Linked DNA regions of Robiginitalea biformata HTCC2501. The main gene of each other region encodes a partner of the protein of the gene in region 2 in a complex. Links are inferred from orthologs where the notes say so. Each region holds a gene or a part of one and is shown on either strand. Other genes may lie near its edges.

Region 1 (3,184 bases), 140 kb from region 2 along the record:
TCCCGGAATAGCAGCGGAAGAATGCCAGGCGGCCCACAAACGGGTCCGTGGCAATTTTAAATGCCAGGGCCGAGAAAGGCGCGGTAGGATCCGGCTTCCGTTTGGCCGGCTCTTCCGTATCGGGGTTCACTCCTTCAATCGCATCCTTGTCCAGGGGCGAAGGCAGGTAGCGGCACACGGCGTCCAGCAAAAACTGAACTCCTTTATTCTTGAAGGCGGAGCCACAGATCATCGGGATGATGCTCATGTCCATCACCGCAGCCCGAAGGGCGGCGTGAACTTCCGCTTCCGTGATGGAATCCTCGTCCTCAAAGAACTTCTCCATCAGATTTTCGTCGTATTCCGCAACGGCCTCAATCAGCTCGGCGCGGTATTTTTTCACTTCCTCCTCCATATCGGCGGGAATGTCGATCTCCTCGAAGGTAGACCCCATGTTTTCCTCGCTCCAGATGATGGCGCGGTTTTTCACCAGGTCCACAATCCCCCGGAAATCCGCCTCGTCCCCGATAGGCAATACGATGGGCACGGCATTGGATTTCAGCATGTCGCGCACCTGCTGGCAAACAGCCAGGAAATTGGAACCCTGGCGGTCCATTTTGTTGACAAACCCCATCCGCGGCACCTTGTAGTTGTCCGCCAGACGCCAGTTGGTCTCAGACTGGGGTTCCACGCCGTCCACGGCACTAAAGAGGAATACCAGTCCGTCGAGCACCCGCAAGGAACGGTTTACCTCCACGGTAAAGTCCACGTGGCCGGGGGTGTCGATGATATTAAAGTGGTAAGGCTTGGTATTGTCGGTCGGCTGCCCGTTTTCGAGCGGGAACTGCCAGGTACAGGTGGTAGCCGCGGAGGTAATCGTAATCCCGCGCTCCTGCTCCTGCTCCATCCAGTCCATGGTAGCCGCCCCGTCGTGAACCTCCCCGATCTTGTGGCTTACGCCCGTGTAAAAGAGGATGCGTTCCGTCGTGGTGGTTTTCCCGGCATCGATGTGAGCCGCAATACCAATATTCCTTGTAAATTTTAAGTCTCTCGCCATTATCTTTAGAATCTAAAGTGAGAAAATGCTTTATTCGCTTCGGCCATTTTATGCGTATCCACGCGCTTTTTAACGGCCGCGCCCTCTTCCTTCGCCGCAGCAAGCACCTCGGCAGCCAGTTTCTGGGCCATGGATTTTTCGTTCCGTTTCCGCGAAAAGCTGATCAGCCATTTCATCGCGGTGGAAATCTTGCGATCCGGGCGGATCTGCATCGGGATCTGGAAAGTGGCACCACCGACACGACGGCTGCGCACTTCCACGTGGGGCATAATATTGGAAAGGGCTTCCTTCCAGAGCTCCAGGGCATTTTTCTCTTCGTCCGTCTTCTTTTCCTCGACGATATCCATGGCGTCGTAGAAAATCCGGAATGCGACGGATTTCTTCCCGTCCCACATCATCATATTCACAAAACGCGTCACCAGCTGGTCGTTATACCTCGGGTCTGGCAACAGCGGTCTTTTTTTTGCCTGTCTTTTTCTCATTGCTTCTGATTAATGTGGTGAATTACTTTTTGGGGCGTTTGGCTCCATACTTGCTCCGGCGCTGGGTCCGTCCGGCTACGCCGGCGGTATCCAATGCCCCGCGCACAATATGGTATCTGACACCCGGTAAGTCCTTCACACGTCCGCCTCTAACCAATACTATCGAGTGCTCCTGGAGGTTGTGACCTTCGCCGGGGATGTATGCGTTGACCTCCTTACCGTTGGTAAGCCGCACCCGGGCAACCTTCCGCATGGCGGAATTCGGCTTTTTGGGCGTGGTGGTGTAAACGCGCGTACAGACCCCTCTGCGTTGCGGGCACGAATCCAAAGCAGCCGATTTACTCTTCTTGGTAATTGTGGCCCTTCCTTTTCGTACTAATTGTGAAATTGTTGGCATAAAATCGCTTGATAAAAAAATATACCCCTGTTTAAGGGCTGGCAAATGTAGCAATTATTTCCTGTAATTCAAATCCCTGACATTTAATTTTAAGGCATTTTTATCCCCGCAACCCTTCATCCCCGGACCGACCCCTCCGCACACCTGAAACCGCACGCACCCGGATGCCGGTTTTGCCGTTCGGTTATACCTTAATATATATAGGGGCCCGGTTGTGTCTCCCCAACACTTCCACATGAGTTGCGGGGAAGCAATCGCGTGTCACGGGCCGGGAACAGGCCGCCTGCTCCAGCTGCCGCCCCCGGTCTTGTGAAGGCGTGCCGGAAAGCCGGGGTCGAAAATGACGCTCGTTACCAGAAAGACTTAAAGTGGACGTTCGGCAGCAGGCAGCAGTCATTTTATCTTTTTCGCAACCAGGCGGGGTCAAAAATACGCATCTGACAAATGGGAAAGGCCTAAAATTTTGACTACGAATTATCCCGGCAGCGCTTAAAGTTTTATTAAAATAAGTTTGGATTATTAACACAGAATTAAGATTTTCGCACTTAGCTAATTCAAATAATTAAAAAATGAGAACAAAATTAAATGGAATCCTGACGCTATTTTTAGCGTTGGTTGTGCAGATTTCCTTTGCACAAGAAAAGACGATTTCAGGTACGGTTGCCGACGCAGACGGTCTGCCGCTACCTGGGGTTAACATCCTTGTTCAGGGCAGTACCACGGGTACGCAGACCGACTTCGACGGAAACTACGCCATCCAGGCGAGTGAAGGCGATGTGCTGGTCTTCACCTATCTCGGCATGCGTGCAGAGAACCGTACCGTGGGCGCCGGGAACACCATTAACGTTCAGATGGCAGAGGACGCCCAGGCCCTGGAAGAGGTGGTTGTAACCGCCCAGGGTATCAAGCGGGAAAAGAAAGCGCTTGGTTATGCGGTCTCCTCGGTAGACGAGGACCAACTGGAAAACCGGACGGAAGGTGATGTGGGCCGTATCCTCAGGGGTAAGGCTTCCGGTGTGAATATTACCCAGCAAAGTGGTATTTCAGGTTCTGCGACCAATATCGTTATCCGGGGGTATCAATCCTTCAGCCAGGACAACCAGCCGCTCTTTATCGTGGACGGGGTGCCTTTCAGTAGCGACACCAACGCCCAGGGTAGCTTTGTGGACGGGAACAACGGTTCCTCCCGTTTCCTGGACCTGGACCCGAACAACATCGAAAGCGTCAACGTACTGAAGGGGCTCTCTGCAGCTACCCTGTACGGGGAGC
Region 2 (3,240 bases):
CCGCGCTATTTTGATACGCTGTTGCGGCTGCTTCCGGTGTTGTTTACCTATACGCTGGCCACTGAAATCCTGGGGATCATCACCTATGAATTTACGGAATTCAGCATTTTCCTGAATGAGTTCTTCAGTTATTACAACTGGTTGATATACAATGTCTACCTGTTGATCTTTTGCGGGTACTTTTTTTTCGTCTACTACCGGGTAATCCCCTGGCGGGCGGCGCGGACCGCAATCCTCATCGGCTCGACCCTCCTTGCCATTGCGGCACTAATCAACCCGCTGTACCAGAGCTTCCAGTATGAGGTCCAGCTGGGAACCTATATTACCGGGTCTGCTGTGCTGGTGGTTTCCTCAATGATGTACCTTATATACCGCCGGTCTGTTTCCGGGAGGGCATTTACCGACCGGGACCTGCTGTCGTGGATTTCTCTGGGCATCGCCATTTTCTATTCAGGGTTTATCCCGATAACCATCTATCGCAACATGCATGCACCCACCGGCCTGATGGACCCGGTGGTGGTAACCCGGATCCTGCAGGTGTTGATTTTTGTGATGTACGGGTGTATCTTGGTAGGCTTATGGCGGATGCGGCCTCAGCGCGTATTCCTGAGCAACTGAGATTGGAACTACTGGACGACCTTGCTGAATTTGTTTTTTTCGGGTTATACGCCCTGGTACTGGGCCTGGCCGTTTATCGTTTTCCCCGATATTACGATACCCCTGCGCGGTACCTGCCGGTCTTTTTTGCCTATACGCTGCTCACCGAAACGGTGGGGATCATCGTCAGGGACTACGATGCATTCAGTATCGTGATCCGGGAGATGTACTACAACAACAACTGGCTCATCTACAATATTTACAGCCTGGTCCTGGTTGTATTCTTTTACATCCTCTATCACCGGTATATCACGGCCCTCCGCATGGATTGGGTCAAGGCCGCCGGGCTCGGGCTATTTGTCGGGGTAAGTCTTTGGAATGCCTGGCAGCACGACTTTTCCACCGTATCCCAGGCCTATGCCTATACGGCAGGCGGGGTGTTGCTCATCGTTTCTTCTGCCGGCTATTTGTTTCAGGAATTCCACCTGGCGAACCGGGATTTGTTCTGGCGGGACCTGCTGGTTTGGATCAGTATCGGCCTGCTGGTTTTCCACCTGGGGTACCTGCCGATAAACCTGCACCGCTTCCAGGTGGCCGTCGGGGAGGCCGAATACGCGGCATGGACGCGGCCGGTACACCTGGCGTTGATCTATTGCATGTACGGCTGCTTCCTTGTGGGATTTATCCGGATGAAACGACTCCGAAAACCGGGTAATCGCAATCACGGCGGGAATGGGGGGAATAATGGATCGAGCCCTTAACCGGGGACACAAAACAAAAACCCCGTTTCGCAACGGGGTTGCGAAACGGGGTTCCAATTCGGTATCAAAAAGCGCTTTTACAGCCCGGCAACCTGCCTGGTAAGCTTGCTCTTGAGGTTGGCCGCTTTGTTGGAATGGATGATATTCCGCTTGGCCAGTTTATCAATCATGCTGACCACTGAGGGCAGAAGGGCTTCGGCGCTTTTCTTATCGGTCTCCGAACGCAACTTCTTGATTGCATTACGCGTGGTCTTGTGCTGATAGCGGTTGCGCAGACGCACAGATTCGTTCCTGCGGATGCGCTTTAATGCTGACTTATGATTTGCCATGAATTCTAAATTCGCTTTATAGTCTCTATTTTCCTGGTAGCCCGTAGGGGATTCGAACCCCTGTTACCAGGATGAAAACCTGGCGTCCTAACCCCTAGACGAACGGGCCGAATATTTCAAAGGGCGGTTTTCCCCGGCGGCAAAGCCGCTGAAAAACCATTTGTAGCCCGTAGGGGAATCGAACCCCTGTTACCAGGATGAAAACCTGGCGTCCTAACCCCTAGACGAACGGGCCATATTTCAGTAGGCGGCCGGCCGGCTTAACCGGCTGGTTGCCAAACGCACCTTGTAATTAGGCAGGTGCAAAAATACAATATTTTTTTTGCCTGCCAACAACTGGCAAAGTTTTTTTAAACCCTAATACGCTTTGGCAAAAAGCACCCGGTAGGGCGAGGGTTTCCCGGTTCGAATACAATTTCCCGGATCCGGTTTCGGGTCGAGCGGGATGCAGCGGATCGTCGCCTTGGTCTCCTCCTTAATCCGCTCTTCGGTCTCGTCGGTCCCGTCCCAATGGGCCGAAACGAACCCCCCGGTGGTGGCGATCACTTCCCTGAATTCCTCATAGGTATCCACCTCGGTGATGCCGGCATCCCGGAAGTCCTTCGCGCGCTGATAAATCGCATCCTGCATTTCGCCGAGCAGGTTGCCGATATACTCCTCAATGCCCTCTGCCGGGACCACTTGTTTCTCCAGCGTATCCCGACGGGCCACCTCAAAGGTGCCGTTCGCCAGGTCGCGCGGCCCCACACCCAGGCGTACAGGGACGCCCTTCAATTCGTATTCGTTGAATTTAAATCCGGGCTTATGGGTGTCCCGGTCGTCGTATTTTACGGAGATGCCCCGATCCCGGAGCCGGGCCGCCAACGGGTTCACCACGGCACTGATTGCCTCCAGTTGCTCCTGCCCCCTGTAGATGGGGACGATCACTACCTGTATCGGCGCCAGTTTCGGGGGCAGCACCAGGCCGTTGTCGTCGCTGTGCGTCATGATCAGCGCCCCCATCAGGCGGGTGGAAACGCCCCAGGAAGTTGCCCAGACGTATTCCTGCTGGCCTTCCGTATTGTCGAATTTCACGTCGAAGGCTTTGGCGAAATTTTGCCCCAAAAAGTGGGAGGTACCTGCCTGCAAGGCCTTGCCATCCTGCATCAGGGCTTCGATACAATAGGTTTCCACAGCCCCGGCAAAGCGTTCCCCGGCCGTCTTGGTCCCTTTAATCACCGGTACGGCCATATGCTCCTCGGCAAAGGTGGCGTAGACGTCCAGGATGGTTTCTGCCTCCGCAATGGCTTCGGCCTCCGTGGCGTGTGCCGTGTGCCCTTCCTGCCAGAGGAATTCTGCCGTCCGCAAAAACAGGCGCGTACGCATTTCCCAGCGGACCACATTGGCCCATTGGTTGATCAGCAACGGCAGGTCCCTGTAGGACTGGATCCAACGCCGGTAGGTATCCCAGATAATGGTTTCGGATGTGGGCCGGACAATGAGTTCCTCTTCCAGACGGGCTTCCGGGTCCACGACGATCCCGCTCCCGTCCTCGGCATTTTTCAGCCGGTAGT

Evidence for each region.
Region 1: rpsT (region 2) and rpsL share a complex: the UniProt entries of both Bacillus subtilis proteins name them as parts of the 30S ribosomal subunit. The link is inferred for Robiginitalea biformata HTCC2501 from one-to-one orthologs.

The regions. Positions count from the first base shown.
Region 1 is NC_013222.1:1,459,104-1,462,287, reverse strand. What follows is about bases 229-3,085. They hold rpsL (30S ribosomal protein S12), read right to left. Parts: upstream 1,916-3,085; coding sequence 1,541-1,915; downstream 229-1,540. Other genes in these bases: RB2501_RS06405 (SusC/RagA family TonB-linked outer membrane protein), read left to right, coding at 2,485-3,085; rpsG (30S ribosomal protein S7), read right to left, coding at 1,042-1,518; fusA (elongation factor G), read right to left, coding at 229-1,036. Also shown: more of fusA, read right to left, coding at 1-228; more of RB2501_RS06405, read left to right, coding at 3,086-3,184. UniProt on the Bacillus subtilis protein: With S4 and S5 plays an important role in translational accuracy. Interacts with and stabilizes bases of the 16S rRNA that are involved in tRNA selection in the A site and with the mRNA backbone.
Region 2 is NC_013222.1:1,595,342-1,598,581, reverse strand. Bases 62-2,974 are described here. They hold rpsT (30S ribosomal protein S20), read right to left. Parts: upstream 1,688-2,974; coding sequence 1,436-1,687; downstream 62-1,435. Other genes in these bases: proS (proline--tRNA ligase), read right to left, coding at 2,045-2,974; RB2501_RS07070 (hypothetical protein), read left to right, coding at 621-1,358; RB2501_RS07075 (hypothetical protein), read left to right, coding at 62-618. In the rest of the region: more of RB2501_RS07075, read left to right, coding at 1-61; more of proS, read right to left, coding at 2,975-3,240. UniProt on the Bacillus subtilis protein: Binds directly to 16S ribosomal RNA.